DNA from 3 places in the Paenibacillus sp. J22FR5 genome. Region 1 is predicted to be linked to each of the others. Evidence: riboswitches for the same ligand, from Rfam matches in the RefSeq annotation. Region 1 holds a riboswitch; each other region holds the start of a gene.
What was found. Region 1 has a riboswitch for cyclic di-GMP ahead of AC58P7_RS01600 (hypothetical protein). Riboswitches for the same ligand answer to the same signal wherever they lie in the genome.
Positions count from the first base shown of each region.

Region 1 (5,456 bases):
TGATAAATGCAAACACATGAAGGTGAAATCGGCCCTTGCCAAAATAAGTGCCATTGCACCGGATACGGAAGTCAAAGTTGCGTGCAAATCGTATTGCGGTCCATGTTCGCGGTTCGCATTTATCTTTATTAATGGCCGTTACATTACGGGCGCAACAGAAGACGAAGCCATCGAAAAAGCGAAGAAATACGTGAAATAAACCAAAAAGCATCCGTCCATTTAGGACAGGATGCTTTTTTTTCATCTCCATAAACCTAGTTAAGCATGAACAGCAGACGTCTCAAGCAGCTTACGAATTTGCTGTTCAATTTTACGGGGCGGCGTTGTTGGAGAAAAGCGTTTGATTACATTGCCGTCTCCATCCACGAGAAACTTGGTGAAATTCCACTTAATGCCCGAACCGAATAAGCCAGATGCCTTGCTCTTCAGATAACGGTATAAAGGATGAGCTCCCGCGCCATTCACATCGATTTTGGAGAACAGTGGGAAATTAACGCCGAAATTCAACTGGCACGCCTGTTCAACCTGAGCGTCATCACCAGGCTCCTGATCCTTGAATTGATTACATGGGAAGCCAAGAACACTGAAGCCCTGATCTTTATAAGTGTCATGAAGCTCCTGAAGCCCTTTGAATTGAGGAGCAAATCCGCATTTCGTTGCTGTATTTACAATGAGCAGGACTTGGTTTTTGTACTCGGACAGGGATTTGTCTTCACCGCGAATCGTCTTCACTTGAAATTGATGAATGCTCATTAGGTCACAACCTTCCGTTACTATTATTTTACACAAATTAATTGTACACAATTTTAATTCGAATGAAAAGCTATTTTTTCACCAGATCCTTAAGTGCGTCTGCTAGTAAAGGAAAGCGCCACTCAAAACCTTGCTGCTGCAATACACGAGGAATAACTTTTTGACCTTCGAGAAGCAGAACGGAAAGTTCACCGAAAATCAGCTTCATCATGAAAGCAGGAACCGGAAACAGATTCGGCCTTCGCATAGCTGTTGCAATCGCGCGTCCGAATTCCTTATTCGTGACAGGATTTGGGGCGGTGGCATTGACCGGACCGACAATCGACTCCTTTTGAACGCAAAAATCAATCAGTCTCACCATATCATCGATGTGGATCCACGAAAGCCATTGTCTGCCACTGCCAACAGTACCACCTACGCCAAGCTTATAAGGGAGCGCCATCTTGGGGAATGCGCCTTCTTTATTATCCAAAACTAGTCCAACCCGAACTTTCACCAAACGTGTCCCTTTGATATGATCAGCCCCTTCTTCCCATTGCTTGACGACGCTTGCTAAGAAGTCTGTATTTCGATAAGGACTCTCTTCATCAAACGTTTCCGTCTCCGAAATGCCGTAAAATGACATGCCAGAAGCATTCACGACAACCTTAGGCTTCGGGGCCATGTTCGCGACAAGCTTGGCTACACGCTCAGCTGCTTGCAATCGGGATTGCACAATCCGAGTCTTGGCCGTGGCTGTCCAGCGCTGACTGATCGATTCACCAGCCAAATTCACAATGGCATCAAGACCTTGAAGCTGATCTGGGTTGCTTTGCAGTTCGTCCCAAGTCACCGTTACAACACCAGGTATCTGCTTGGATGATGAGCGAGATATATTAATAAGTTCATGACCTTGTCCCAACCAGAATGAGATTAACCGTTTGCCAATAAACCCGCTGCCGCCTGTAATCGCTATTTTCATATCAAGCACCTCCATATCTTCTATGGCCATTATAATTGACTTTACCCATTAAATACCAACGGAGCTCATACAGTTGTCTAAAGGGAAAGATATCAGTTTGAAATTACGACACGTTCCTCTCATTTTCGTGTATAATTGGAATTCGGTGTCTATTAATTAACCGTAGGGTAATTCTTTTGTCAGTGAGAGGAGTCATCGTCTATGAATCGAATTCGCAGTTTTCTTCATTCCTATCATCCTATTGTACATACGCTAATTTTGGGCACGGTTATGGCTCGAGCTGCCTCTTCCATGAGTTTGCCGTTCCTTGCTATTTATTTGGCTAAGCATTCGGATATGAGCCCAGGGCTCATTGGAATTGTAATTGGCATGGGTGCTTTAGCTGGAACTTTCGGTGGTTTTGTCGGTGGCACTTTGTCGGACCGCTTTGGTCGACGTGTAATTATGCTCGCGGCACTCTTCGGGTGGGGATTCGTTTTCCTTGGTTTCGGGGTTGTCAAATTACCGGTCTTGTTTATGCTGCTCAATATGCTGAATGGACTTTGTCGCTCTTTCTATGAGCCTGTGTCGCAAGCCTTAATGGCAGATTTAACGGAGCCAGCCAAAAGATTACAGGTGTTTTCGCTCCGATACATGGCGATTAACGTGGGTGTGGCGGTAGGTCCATTATTGGGAGCATTCTTTGCGACAATGAACGGAGCTTTGCCTTTCCTGCTTACAGGTATCATCTATTTAATTTATGGTGTCACGTTATACGCACTTCTCATTAAGTTCGGCATTAAAAAAATTGAAGGCGAGAAGAAGGCTCTCGTTACGTTCCGTTCGGCACTAGGCGTCATTCGTAAGGATGTGACCTTCCGTTTGTATATTATCGGGGGCATTATCGGTGCAATTGGATATTCGCAGGTTATGGTGACTTTATCGCAGTACCTTCAAAGGGATTTTGCCAATGGGGTCAAAATGTTTGCGATTCTCATGAGCGCCAATGCGATTGTCGTCATTGCCATGCAGATCCCGTTGGGGAAATGGGCGGAGAAGTACTCACCATTAACAGCTATTGTCGTTGGCAACCTGATGTTTGCACTAGGTGATATAGGCTTTGCCTTCTCGCACTCGCTCACATGGCTCATTATTTCGATGGGGATCTTCACATTCGGTGAAATTCTGAATTATCCTGCCGCGAACATGTTGATTGATAAGCTTGCACCTGAACAAATGCGTGGCACGTACTATGGCGCTCAAACACTAACGAACATTGGTCACTTTATGGGACCGTGGATTGGTGGCTTTTTGTTAGTATCGTATGGCGGGACTACACTCTTCCTCTTGATTGCTTTTTTATCATTGGTAGGCTCCATTTTCTATTGGAGAGGCACAAAACGTCAAAATTCGGTAAAAATAACGTCGAAAATGCAAACTTTTTGATGAATTTCGCAAAAATAGTTCCTGGGAACTATTCGATTTCAAATCATCTTCCCTTATCCTTGAGAATATAGCTATAATAGATTAATAGTCATCTATCATGTATCAAGAACGTTATCTCGAAAAGGCAAAGCTGGCGAAAGCCAGTGACGCAAAGCTACAGGGGCCTTACTTCTCCTGAAAAGGATAAGCAGCCAGCCAGCCGCCGAACGATTGGGAATTCACATTAGAACCCCTCGTGTCGGTTCACAACGGTGGGGTTTTTCTATGTCATAACAAAGTAATTTGAACAAATTGTACTAAGGAGGCCCTAGGGTATGAAATCGGAAAATCAATTGCATGAGGAACAAAAAGCGACATCATTATGCGGCAACCATGTTGCACGTTTGGTGCCATCCACGGATGGCCCTAAACTCATGATCAATCGGGAAGAATACGCATTAAATGAAGCCTGTTGGGATGTCGAAATGTTTCACGGAAGAAACAATAGCATTCTCATCTTCTACTGGAAGGGCGAAGTGAAACTTTCGGTGAAAATGCCCCCAATGGCTCAAATCGAAGGCTTTTTAACTAGACTATTTCAATGTTTATCATCCAAATTAAGAGCGGTTCAGCCTATCTAGGCGAATTGCTCTTTTTTTTGCGTTCGTATAGCGTTGAATGGCTGTTATTAGTGATTTTCTCATTGTCACCTATCGACACTAGCTGATATAATATGACCATTACAATGAGTAGTTCTTAGGGACTATATTGAGGGAGATGCATGGCATGAGATTGATCACACGTTCCGATTTTGATGGTTTAGTATGCGCGATGCTCTTCAAACAATTAAACATGGTGGATGAAATGAAATTTGTCCATCCCAAAGATATGCAGGACGGGCTGATTGAAGTAACCGAAAATGATATTTTGGCCAATGTGCCCTATGTCGCAGGCTGCGGGTTATGGTTCGATCATCACTCCAGTGAACTCACACGGATGGGGGAATCTATTAAATTTAAGGGAGAAACTCGACTTGCTCCAAGCGCTGCACGCGTAGTCTACGATTACTATGGAGGGAAAGAAACCTTCGGTGACATCGACGATATCATGCAAGGCGTGGACAAAGCGGATTCCGCGCAGTTTAGCAAGGAAGATATTTTGAACCCGAGTGGATGGGATTTGCTCTCTTTTATCATGGATGCTCGTACAGGTTTAGGACGCTATCGGGATTACCGAATCAGCAACTATCAGCTCATGGAAGATCTAGTTGAACATTGTGCAACGAAGTCCGTTAGTGAAATTATGGAACTGCCGGATGTGAAAGAGCGTGTAGCTCGCTATTTTGAATTGGATGCTCTTTACCGGGATATGCTGCAAACGTACACGCGGGTAGAGGGGAATGTTATTATTACGGATCTTCGCGATGTGGAGACTATTTACCCAGGCAATCGTTTTATGGTCTATGCGCTCTATCCGGAGCAAAACACGTCAATTTGGATCGTAGATGGCCGAAATAAACAAAACTGCGTATTCGCTTGTGGTCACAGCATTGTGAATCGTACAGCACGAACGAACATTGGTGATTTGATGCTCCAAAATGGTGGAGGCGGGCACCATGCAGCAGGCACTTGCCAAGTGGAATATGCCCATGCTGACGAGGTTCTGCACAAAATTGTTGAAACGATGCAAGCAGCAGGGTAAAATAAGAGAACAAGCCGCAGGATGGGAGCAGCCCAGCATGCGGTTTTTCTTTGTAAGGAGGTATATGCAAATGGAACTTAAGCAGATTCATCACGTTGCGATTATATGTTCGAATTACGAGCGTTCTAAGCATTTTTATGTTGATTTACTTGGACTCACGGTCATTCAGGAAACGTATCGCGCCGAAAGGAACTCGTATAAATTAGATTTACGTATTGGGCAAACGGAGCAAGAGATAGAATTGTTCTCGTTCCCAGATCCGCCAGCACGTGTTAATCAACCAGAGGCGCGGGGGCTTCGGCATTTGGCCTTTGTTGTTACTGATATGGATCAAAGTGTAGGAGAGTTAGAAAGTAAGGGTATCGCGGTTGAGCCGGTACGGATGGATCCCATCACGGGGAATCGTTACACGTTTTTCGCCGATCCCGATGGGTTGCCGTTGGAACTGGTGGAGTATGTCGGATAATGGCCGTTCAAAACGGACAGAGGAGGAACCCAAGTTAGCGTTGGCAAGAGGGTGTCTTTGGAGCTTGTTGCTCTCGATTCCCTTATGGGTGGTGTTGATTTATCTCATTTGGATAAAATAAATCCCTCAAAGGGCTCGATCGGACTGCTGACAATCGGCAGCGAGATCTGA
Region 1 covers NZ_JCAUAN010000001.1:312,606-318,061, forward strand. Annotated here, with positions in the region: gene AC58P7_RS01580 (YuzB family protein) at 1-199, shown strand, start outside; gene AC58P7_RS01585 (glutathione peroxidase) at 259-753, opposite strand; gene AC58P7_RS01590 (TIGR01777 family oxidoreductase) at 824-1,714, opposite strand; gene AC58P7_RS01595 (MDR family MFS transporter) at 1,916-3,139, shown strand; cyclic di-GMP riboswitch class I at 3,253-3,346, shown strand; gene AC58P7_RS01600 (hypothetical protein) at 3,454-3,759, shown strand; gene AC58P7_RS01605 (exopolyphosphatase) at 3,905-4,819, shown strand; gene gloA2 (SMU1112c/YaeR family gloxylase I-like metalloprotein) at 4,890-5,285, shown strand.

Region 2 (5,456 bases), on a different contig from region 1:
AAGAAGGTGTGACATGGAGCAACGTCCTGTGATTCAACTTTCCAAATCCAAAACAGAATCAGTTCTCGATGCAATCTCTCTCTTGATGATCGTTAGTATGATTGCTTATGTTGCTTACGAATGGCACGATATGCCAGAGCGAATTCCGATGCATTTTAACGGTAAGGGTGACATCGATGGTTGGGGTAACAAAATGAGTCTGATTATATCACCACTCCTTAGTGTTATTATCTATTCGGGCTTAACACTCCTCAGCAAAGTGCCCCATGTATTTAATTATCCGTCCAAGATTACGCTTGAAAATGCGCATAGACAATACCAGAATGGCCGTTTATTTATCAACAGTCTGAAGACGGTAATTATCATTCTGTTTGCATTTATCGAATGGACCAGTATCCGAATTGCGAAAGATAGCACTGTTGATTTGAACGTATGGATCTTAGGCTTCATCCTGCTGGTTATGATAAGCACGATTATTTTCTTCGTCGTTCGTTCGTTTAAATTAAAGTAAGGGAGGATACCGAAATGACGGTTTATGTTGGTTTTCTGCGTGGGATTAATGTAGGAGGTAAGAACAAGATCAAGATGGCCGATTTGAAAAAGACGTTGGAGGCCGCAGGACTTGCACATGTTCAGACATATTTGCAAAGCGGTAATGTGCTGTTCGCTTCAGAGGAGGCAGGGGAGACGCTAAGACAGCTCATCGAAAAAGCAATCAGCGAAGCTGTTGGCGTGGCGCCAACGGTTATTTTACGTACAGCCGAGGAACTCGCACAAATCGTTAACGAGTGCCCCTATGACGTGGATGCTTTGTCTGAAGGGGAGAGCATTCAAATCTCCGTGCTAACGGAAGAAGCCCCGCAGGAATTCAGCGACATCTTAGCCAAAGGCCAAAACGAAGTGGATGAATTTCAGATACGGGACCGCACCATTTATTTTCTGTTCCGGCAAAGTGTGTTGGATTCTAAGTTAGCTAGCAACATTCAGAAACTCGGGGATCAAACGACAACCCGTAATTGGAATACGATGAGTAAGCTCGTAGAGCTAGCAGGGGCATTATAGCCGGAAAGCCGCTCTAAACTCTAGACCTAAGCTTTTCCCCGTAACTTCCGGAAAAACTGCGTTAACATCGTGGAACACTCCTCTTGCAAAACGCCGCTAACCACATCGACACGGTGATTGAACCGGTCCTCCTGCAGTAAGTTCATCAACGTTCCCGCACAGCCTGCTTTCGGATCCACGGTACCGTAAATCACCTGCGGAATGCGGGCTTGCACGATTGCACCAGCACACATCGGACAAGGCTCCAACGTCACGTAGAGTTGGCAGTCCAAAAGGCGCCAAGCCTGCAAATGCTCACTCGCTTGTTTAATCGCAATCATCTCCGCATGCGCGAGAGGATCCAGGGTTGTTTCACGTAAATTATAGCCGCGGCCTATGATTTGACCTTGATGGACGACGATCGCACCGATCGGTACTTCACGGATGGCTTCGGCTTTAAGAGCCTCTCCAATCGCTTCTCTCATCCAGGGAATATGTTCATCCACAGAGGGGACACCTCGCAATAATAGTTTATCCACATGTGCATAAAAATCCGAACAAATATTCGTTGTTAACAAGCTGTGGATAACAATGTGGATAACTTATAAACCTGTGGATATTCATTCCACTACACATTCATACAATAAAAATAGGGCTCATGCAAGGATTTTAGTTGAAAGAAGTACCTGGGCTACGTATAATGGTTATAACAGTGGGTCTTTTAGACCATATACGATGAACGAATATAAATTTCATAGCAGGGTTAGACAAAGGCAAACTTGCTGAAAAGCAAGGACGCAAAGCTGAGGGTCTACGGTTCTAATGAACTATGGCAGCCTGGTTACCGACAATCGATGCTTTTATTGATTAAGGTGATAGGCTGCTCCTGAATGGGGGGCAGTCTATTTTGTGCAGAAATGCGCTGGGGAATCCATCATTACTGGGAGAGGTGCAGGTGAGCATGGCAATGAAGCAAGATGCTTTGAAGCGGTATGGGAGTAAAGAAGGATACGATGCGGAAGTATTGATCGATTGCCGAGCAGTTCTAGCCAAGGATGATTTCGTGTCAACAGGTATTCTTACCTATGCGCAAGGAGACATTATGGAGATCGAGCTGCCGGAATATGATGTTTTTCAGCTTGGAGATAAAGCGAAAATGACGTTATACACCAAATCGGGTCTATTCGTTTTTCATACGACCGTCGTAGCCAGAGAGCCTGGTTCCCTCATTGTGATCAATCCGCCTGAGAATCGGAAGAAGTTTTCGGAGAAACGGGAGTTTCCACGGGTGAACGTGAAGAACTTAGGTCAGATTTCAGGGTTTCAGAATAAAACACAAAAAGCGCAGCATCAACTTGAAAATCCCATCGAAATTTCCATCAAGAATATTTCAATAAACGGACTTGGTTTTAGCATCAATGATAATTCCATGATAGATGCCATTCTTCATAAAAAGTGTCTACTTCAAGTCCAGCTGGATCTAGGCTTCGAGATGCCGTGTATGTTGGAAATTATAAGGAAAGAAAAGCTGGAGGACAGCTACTATTATGGCGCCAGCTTCGAAAGCGTTCCTGCGGAACAAAGCAATGCGCTGCGCGGTTTTATTTTGCGTAATCAGATCGAAACGTACTTCGTGCAGAAGCGGGATGATGAGTTCAAAATAGCAATGGAAAAAAAGTCTGCGGCGAATCGATAGCTTGCAGGCTTTTTTTTGCCCTCCAAGTACTATATAATAAGAAGGATGATTTTCGAAAATTAAGGAGTTGTAACGACAATGGCTTTGAAAGCAGGTATCGTCGGTCTACCGAACGTAGGAAAATCGACATTGTTTAATGCAATTACACAGGCGGGGGCAGAATCTGCGAATTATCCGTTCTGTACGATCGATCCGAATGTTGGGGTAGTAGAAGTACCAGACGAGAGATTGCAGAAGCTGGTAGAAATCGTTGTGCCTAAGAGCATCGTGCCGACGGCCTTCGAATTCGTTGACATTGCGGGTTTGGTTAAGGGTGCGAGCAAAGGCGAGGGCCTTGGAAATAAATTTCTTGCACACATCCGTGAAGTCGATGCGATTGTGCATGTTGTACGTTGTTTTGAGGATGATAATATTACTCACGTTTCTGGGAAAGTCGATCCGATTGGTGACATCGAGACGATTAATCTTGAATTGATTTTGGCAGACATTGAGTCGGTTGATAAAAAGATCGAGCGTTCACGCAAAAACCTCAAAGGCGGCGACAAGAAAGTGGTAGCTGAGGTTGAGTGTTTGGAACGAATCAAAGAAGCCTTATATAATGATATGCCAGCACGCAGCTTGGATTTGACAGAAGATGAGCGTCTTCTAGTTCGCGATCTTCATTTGCTAACGATGAAGCCAGTGCTCTACGCGGCAAACGTGAGTGAAGATGAAGTTGCAACTGCGGACGACAATGCATACGTTAAAATTGTGAAGGAATTCGCTGAAAAAGAAAACAACGAAGTCGTTTCCATTAGCGCAAAGGTTGAATCCGAAATTGCTGAGCTGGAAGACGAAGAAAAAGCCATGTTCCTGGAAGAGTTGGGACTTCAAGAGTCCGGCTTGAATAGATTGATCAAAGCAGCGTATAGAAAACTTGGCTTGTACACGTATTTCACAGCTGGTGTTCAAGAAGTTAGAGCATGGACGATCCGCAAAGGAACGAAGGCTCCACAAGCGGCTGGCGTGATTCATACGGATTTCGAACGTGGATTTATTCGTGCAGAAGTGGTTTCTTATGCAGATTTGACGGCTGCCGGATCGATGGCTGGTGCCAAAGAAAAAGGCCAAGTACGTCTCGAAGGTAAAGAGTACGTAGTTAATGACGGCGACGTAATGCATTTCCGTTTCAATGTTTAATTGTTGATAAAAATAAGAAAGGAGTGATCCCCTATGTTGGATCGACTTCAGTCCATTGTGGACCGCTATGAAAAACTAAGCGAGTTATTGTGTGACCCGGATGTAACGAGTGATACGAAGAAACTAAGAGAGTATTCCAAAGAGCAATCCGATCTTCAGGAAGCTTACGATGCTTATAATGAATATAAGAGTGTGAGCGAGCAGCTTGCTGATGCGAAAGTGATGCAGAACGAGAAGCTGGATGATGAGATGCGTGAAATGGTCAAAATGGAGATTGAGGAGCTAAGCGAGCAATCCGCTAAACTCGAAGAACATCTCCGCATCCTGATGATGCCGAAAGACCCTAACGATGACAAGAACGTGATCGTGGAAATTCGCGGAGCGGCAGGCGGCGATGAAGCTGCGCTGTTCGCAGGCGATCTCTACCGGATGTATACGCGTTATGCGGATAGTCAAGGATGGAGAACGGAGATTTTGGACGCATCCGTGAATGATTTGGGCGGATTCAAAGAAATTATCTTCATGATTACGGGTAAAGGTGCATATAGCAAGCTCAAGTTTGAGAGCGGAGCGCACCGTGTTCAACGTATTCCAGTAACGGAATCCGGTGGACGGATCCACACCTCCACGTCTACGGTTGTTGTTATGCCGGAAGCAGAAGATGTAGAAATCGTGATCCACGATGCGGATATTCGCGTAGATACATTCTGTTCCAGTGGAGCGGGTGGTCAGTCCGTTAATACAACGAAATCCGCTGTGCGTGTAACACACGTACCAACGGGTATCGTGGCAACTTGTCAGGATGGTAAATCGCAAAACTCCAACAAAGAATCAGCGCTTCGCGTACTTCGTACGCGGATTTCAGATAAATTGCGTGAAGAAGAAGAAGCGAAATATGCAGGCGAGCGTAAAACCAAAGTCGGAACGGGCGACCGTTCAGAGCGTATTCGTACTTATAACTTCCCGCAAAGCCGGATTACCGATCACCGTATCGGCTTGACGTTACACCGTTTAGAAACAGTTCTTAACGGCGATATGGCGGAAATTGTGTCAGCGTTAACGATTGCTGCACAATCCGATGCCTTAGAGGCGATGTAATGACGACGAACCAGATGACTGTAAGAGAAGCCTTTGTGAAGGCTTCTTCTTTTTTAGGGGAGCAAGGCGTGGCGGAGGCTTCGGCTTGCACGGAACTATTGCTGCAGCACCTGCTCGGCGGCTGCACGCGCACAGAGCTCCTGTTCCGCTGGTGGCAGGAACAGATGCCCGAAGAGCTGGTAGCCACGTGGCACCAGCTGATTGCACGGAAGGCCGAGGGTGAGCCGGTGCAGTACATCACCGGCGAGCAGGATTTCTTCGGCCTTTCTTTTGCTGTGAGCCCGGCCGTGCTGATCCCGCGGCCGGAGACCGAGCTGCTCGTGGAGGCGTTGCTCCACGAGGGCTCGCGTCTGTTCCCGCAAGAGGCTCCGCTGCTTGCGGATGTGGGCACCGGGAGCGGCATCATCCCGGTGGCGATCGCGCACGCGCGCCCTGCGTGGCG
Region 2 covers NZ_JCAUAN010000017.1:124,175-129,630, reverse strand. Annotated here, with positions in the region: gene AC58P7_RS20800 (DUF1648 domain-containing protein) at 14-511, shown strand; gene AC58P7_RS20795 (DUF1697 domain-containing protein) at 526-1,062, shown strand; gene tadA (tRNA adenosine(34) deaminase TadA) at 1,089-1,526, opposite strand; cyclic di-GMP riboswitch class I at 1,804-1,890, shown strand; gene AC58P7_RS20785 (PilZ domain-containing protein) at 2,003-2,737, shown strand; gene ychF (redox-regulated ATPase YchF) at 2,816-3,916, shown strand; gene prfA (peptide chain release factor 1) at 3,950-5,014, shown strand; gene prmC (peptide chain release factor N(5)-glutamine methyltransferase) at 5,014-5,456, shown strand, end outside.
Region 2: it holds a riboswitch for cyclic di-GMP, as region 1 does, so the genes downstream of both, AC58P7_RS20785 (PilZ domain-containing protein) here and AC58P7_RS01600 (hypothetical protein) in region 1, are expected to answer to the same signal.

Region 3 (5,456 bases), on a different contig from region 1:
AAGGCATCCGCAGTAGGGAGTAGCCGCCTAACGAATAGGCAAAAAGAAATTTGAACGTATGCGACAACAGCGCCGCCCTATACGCATCTTTCCCATCTACACCCAGTAAGACGAGCGAACCGCTCATGGTACTTTCATAGGTGCCGATGCCCCCAGGTGTAATATGAAAGATTTGTCCTGCAATCGTCATACTATTGGCCCATACGAGTGAAATACTCCCCTGTTGCAATCCAATTATTTGGACAACAGCCAAGATAACACCCGCTTCCAACACCCAACTTAGCGTAATGAAGCCCAGGATGACGAGCCCTTTGCCCGAAAGCATTTTCAGCTGGAAATAGGATGAGTGTTTGACGACAAATGGGATTCTTCGAATCACAGGCAAATAATGAGCGGTCGCGAGAAACACGATGCCGCAAGCCAGCAGAGTCACCCAAATCCATGAAGATGGCAAACCCATGCGGACAATGCCGATGCCCCCAATACCTGCAAGCACCAGCATATCGAGCAGACGCATAACCGCTACGGAATGAAGTGCGTCCTCCCATGACTTCCCGCCATACTTCATGAATAAGCCAGTACGAACACCATCTCCCACCTTGACCGGCAACACATGGTTCACGAGCAAGCTGTAGCTAATGGCATGAAAATAGACCGCGAATTTCACATCTTGTCCCGCATAGATTCGCCAGCCTGCCGTTTTGAGAAGAAAGGAAGTCAGGTAGACGATAATCATGAAAATCAGCCACTTCGGTTGATGGAAAAGCAGCCCTACATCGCGGAGCCATTCCTTCGAATCAAACCATTGCCATGTTAAAACAATCGAACAAACGACCAGAAGGATCGCTATCAAACGAACAATTTGTTTCTTTTTTAACATATCTGTTGTGCCCTCTTTGGGTTAAATCAAGCTTATTTTGAGAATGAGAATCATGGTCAGTATAGGGGGTTTATACCGTTACGTCAATCTTAGATTTACAGGAGTAGTGGAGTGGTACTCAGTCGTCATGCTTTAGGATGGATGAAGCTGCTGTTTGGGTTGGAACTGGACGCAGAAAGATGCTTGCGATTCGAAATAAAAAATCCAACGTCCATGGAGGTTCTAATTCATGAATTGTTTTTACCTATAAAGTAAAAAAATGGTTGGACTTAATCTTTCTTTATTGAATTCGACAAAAGACCATATTTATCGCTATATACAGGTAATTTTTCACTACTCTATAATGGTTAAATAGTAGCGGATTAAATGGGTACAGAGGTACAGTTGAAGACCAAATCGAAAAGGGCAAATCATCGGAAACGATGAGACGCAAAGCCATGGCCTAACGCATTCCAAATGGAATGCTACGGTTGACAGGTTGCCGAGTATCAAAGGGATGATCCTTTTATTCGGGATGATCCTTTTTTCTATTGTAGGAGAACATAGGGAGGCATTCATGCAACATTCGCTAATGGATCGTTACCATTTCGCTCTCGGCCTGTTTTCGTTCATCATTATGCTGCTTGCCATCATTTTCGCAATCCGTTTTATCAACTCTCTCTCTGCGGAGCGACGATTGGCTGAGCAGATTTCTCTCAAAGCTTCTATTTTAGAATCAACGATTGATTGCATCTTCATGTTTAAATCTCAGGGCTGGATCATAGAATTCAATCCTGCGGCAGAATCCATATTCGGATATACGCGCAAAGAAGCGCTTAAGCTTACGCTATTCAATCTCCTCTTTCCTTTCGATCAAGATGGACGAGATGCTGCTAACCTATATCACCTGTTAAGCCAGCAGGCTGATTCCATTATTGGCAGACGTATGGAAATCATGGCCTACCGCTCGAACAGAAGCAAATTTCCGGCAGAACTTATCATAACGGATATGGTTTATAGGGGGAAAACGATTTATACCGCCTATCTGAGGGACTTAACCGAGAAAAGGAAATCGGAAGAACTCATACATCAGTTAGCTTACTTCGATCATTTGACCGGATTGCCTAATCGCAATCAATTCAATGAACTTTTCCAACGTGCTTTACATCGCGCACAGCAACATCATGAGACCGTAGGCGTTATGTTTCTGGATATTTATCGTTTCAAATGGATCAATGATTCCTTCGGTCATCAGGTTGGCGATCAGATTTTGCAGCAATTTTCCGCTATCATTTCGAGTCATTTGCCTGATAATAGCTCGGCTTTCCGACTGAGCGGGGATGAATTTGTCATCCTGATGCCTCTTGGGAATGGAGATACGATTACGAAACAGGCTAAGAACATCATCACGTTGTTGGAAAAACCTTTGCGTATTGATGGAAAAGATATTTATGTGTCTACGAATATTGGCATTTCGATATATCCCTATGATGGAGAGTTGCCAGCGCTTTTACTCAAACATGCAGATCAAGCCATGTATGCAGCCAAGGAGCAAGGGCGAAACAATTACTATTTGTTCAATCAAGATATGAAAACGAAATATGCCCAACGCATTGTATTTGAACAATATTTGCGAGAATCGATAGAAAATAATGAACTCTCCCTTGTGTATCAGCCCATATTTGATATCCAAACGGGTGATCTTAGAGGGATCGAAGCGTTACTCCGCTGGGAGAGTAAACAGTTAGGAAACATACCGCCTGAGGTGTTTATCCCCATAGCCGAAGAATCCCATCAAATCGAAGCCATCGGCGAATGGGTAATGCGAACGGCCACCAAACAGATGAAAAAATGGCATGATACGGGGCTGCAAGGCGTGACTATTTCTGTTAATGTATCCCCTGTTCAATTTCATCAAGAAACATTTGTCCAGTCGTTGATTGACATTTTACATGAAAATGACCTTGAGCCGCAGTACGTGGAACTCGAAATTACAGAGAGCATGGAAATGAATCGGTTCTGCATGATTGAGAAGCTGCATGCTTTGCATCATCAGGGATTCCGAATCGCGATTGATGATTTCGGGACAGGATACTCGTCCATCAATTATTTGCATAAATTCCCCATTCGTACACTGAAAATCGATAAAACCTTCGTCCAAAGCCTGTCTAACTCGCCATCGAATAATTCCTTCCTAATTGCTATTATTGCTGTGGCACGCAGTTTGCAGCTAGACATTATTGCAGAGGGAGTAGAAACGAGAGCACAATTTGATTTTCTTAAAAGCCATGGATGTGATCAGGTACAGGGTTACTTATTGGCTGCCCCTTTATCTGCCGATCAGTTTGAACGTAATTATGTGATCCGATTGCGTGCTGCCGGCAGTTAGTGATTCCCGGATAGATTCCCATTGGCTTTCCGATCATCCAATCGTCCTTTCAGGCATACAACAATGGGTTGTATGCTTTTTCCCCATTCAGGGCACGCTAAGCCACATGGTAATGTAAGGGAATTGGGGGGATTGGCATGATCGAACAAATCCGTGCTGAGTTGAACAATCCAGCTGACCTTTTCTATGACACCCTAGACAATGGCTATATGCAAATGGAAGTCATCTACTTCCCTTCTCTCTGCGATCTAGCTTTAATCAAGAATGGCTTAACGGTTCCTTACTCCTATTGCTTCAATCCGGAAGAATTCGATCGCATGCTTCACACCAACCCCGCCTTCGGAAAAGCCGATCAATCTATGCATTGGTCCAGTTTGTTGCTTAAAGGCACCGTCCTCTTACAAATAGAAGATCAAGTATACCGATACGACGTCCAAAGGAAATTTCAAGACAAACCCGATGAAGTTCAGGTAGAGGTAGCGATACAGGGGCCTCAAACAGCCCTTACCGAAGATCTGGATTTAAACATAAGCCTCATTCGCGTGCGCTATAACGCGCCTTCCCTTTGCGTTGAAAATCATATGATTGGCCAAATTTCGAACACACGAGTTTCCGTTCTTTATGACAAGAATCTTGTCAATGAAGATGTACTTGGACTATTAAACGAGCGGATTTCCAACATACAAATAAAAATCCTCCAAGCTTCTGGTCAGCTATTGCAGTCGCTATCAGGATGGAGGCATCGTTTTTTTCCCATCATCCTCCAAACAGAGAGGCCGGACCGGATCGCAGCCATGCTTGAAAGGGGAAAAGTCACCCTGCTTCAGGATGGAAGTCGCTTCGGGCTCGTGCTGCCCGTTCGGTTATTCGATTTCCTACACGCAATGGACGATGATTATGAATCGTATTGGATGAGCAAATGTCTCTTGATTCTGAGATATTTAGCCATGTTTTTAACCATTACACTACCTGCTCTTTATATTGCGATTGTCTCTTATAATCCTGAAGTGCTTCGCGTTCAATTGACACTTTCGATCGCAGGAAGCCGTGTCGTCGTTCCCTATCCGTCCTTTATCGAAGTCTTCATCATGTTATTCATGATTGAAGCCTTGAACGAGGCAAGTCTAAGGCTGCCACGCTATATTGGCTCGACGGCAACAACGGTTGGGGGCCTAATCCTGGGTCAAGCGATCCAACAAGCTGGATTAGTCAGCAGCATTATGATTATCGTGACCTCCGTTGTTGCGATTTCCAATTTCGTTATCCCGAATAACGGCTTCGGCTACTCGGTTCGCTTCGCTAAGTACATCTTTGTGATAGCTGCCATTTTCTTTGGGTTGCTTGGTGTCGTCGTTCTAGGCTTCATCTTAATTAGCTATTGGTGCAGTCTTAGAAGCTTTGGTCAACCCTATTTGGCTTTATACATCCCCAAACTTGAAGCGAAAGCACACCACAACTTTAAAAAGGGGGCCAAATAATCATGTCGCGATATACCTACTATCATGTGCTCTATGTCGGCATGATTAATATCATGATGTTTGTCCCCTCTTTGCTGATCCGAGATCGGTTTAATGGAGCCGTCTCGGGCATGCTTGTTGCGATGGTTATTGGCACCATCCTCTCGCTCGGAACCATGGCTTGCTTTGAGCGGTTTCCAGGACTCGGCTTCCCAGAGATATGTGATCGTTATACACCCCGATGGTTCACCCAAACCAACATCTTATTTGCTGCGCTATGCCTTTGGTTACCAGCTGGCATTATCGTTATTTACGCTTACTCCGAGACGGTCCGTATGTTCTTTTACCCAGACATCAACCCCTATCTGAATCTGTTTCTCATGGCAACCGCGGCAGTATGGGCATGCAGTCGATCTACCCGTTCTGTCCAATTCATTCATGAAATCATGGTGATCCTCAGCTCTCCCTTGCTCATTTTGTTTATCATGAAAGCCATTTTCAATGAAAATATTAACTGGGATGCCATTCGTTACGTGGCTGGCTATGTCAATAAGCCTCCGTCTTTCATTACGGTCGCTGCCTCTACCTTTTTATTCTCTGGCTATCTCAGCCTCCTTATTTTCAATCGGCTGTATACGGTTGGTTTTAAATTTCATTTTCGCTGGATTGTCCCGTTATTCGGTATATTATTCTTAACGATTACTTTTTTTGTACCTATTGGTTTTCATGGTACGGTTGGGGTTGAAGATTA
Region 3 covers NZ_JCAUAN010000016.1:92,449-97,904, forward strand. Annotated here, with positions in the region: gene AC58P7_RS19985 (lysylphosphatidylglycerol synthase transmembrane domain-containing protein) at 1-880, opposite strand, end outside; cyclic di-GMP riboswitch class I at 1,275-1,366, shown strand; gene AC58P7_RS19990 (putative bifunctional diguanylate cyclase/phosphodiesterase) at 1,437-3,248, shown strand; gene AC58P7_RS19995 (spore germination protein) at 3,386-4,726, shown strand; gene AC58P7_RS20000 (hypothetical protein) at 4,729-5,456, shown strand, end outside.
Region 3: it holds a riboswitch for cyclic di-GMP, as region 1 does, so the genes downstream of both, AC58P7_RS19990 (putative bifunctional diguanylate cyclase/phosphodiesterase) here and AC58P7_RS01600 (hypothetical protein) in region 1, are expected to answer to the same signal.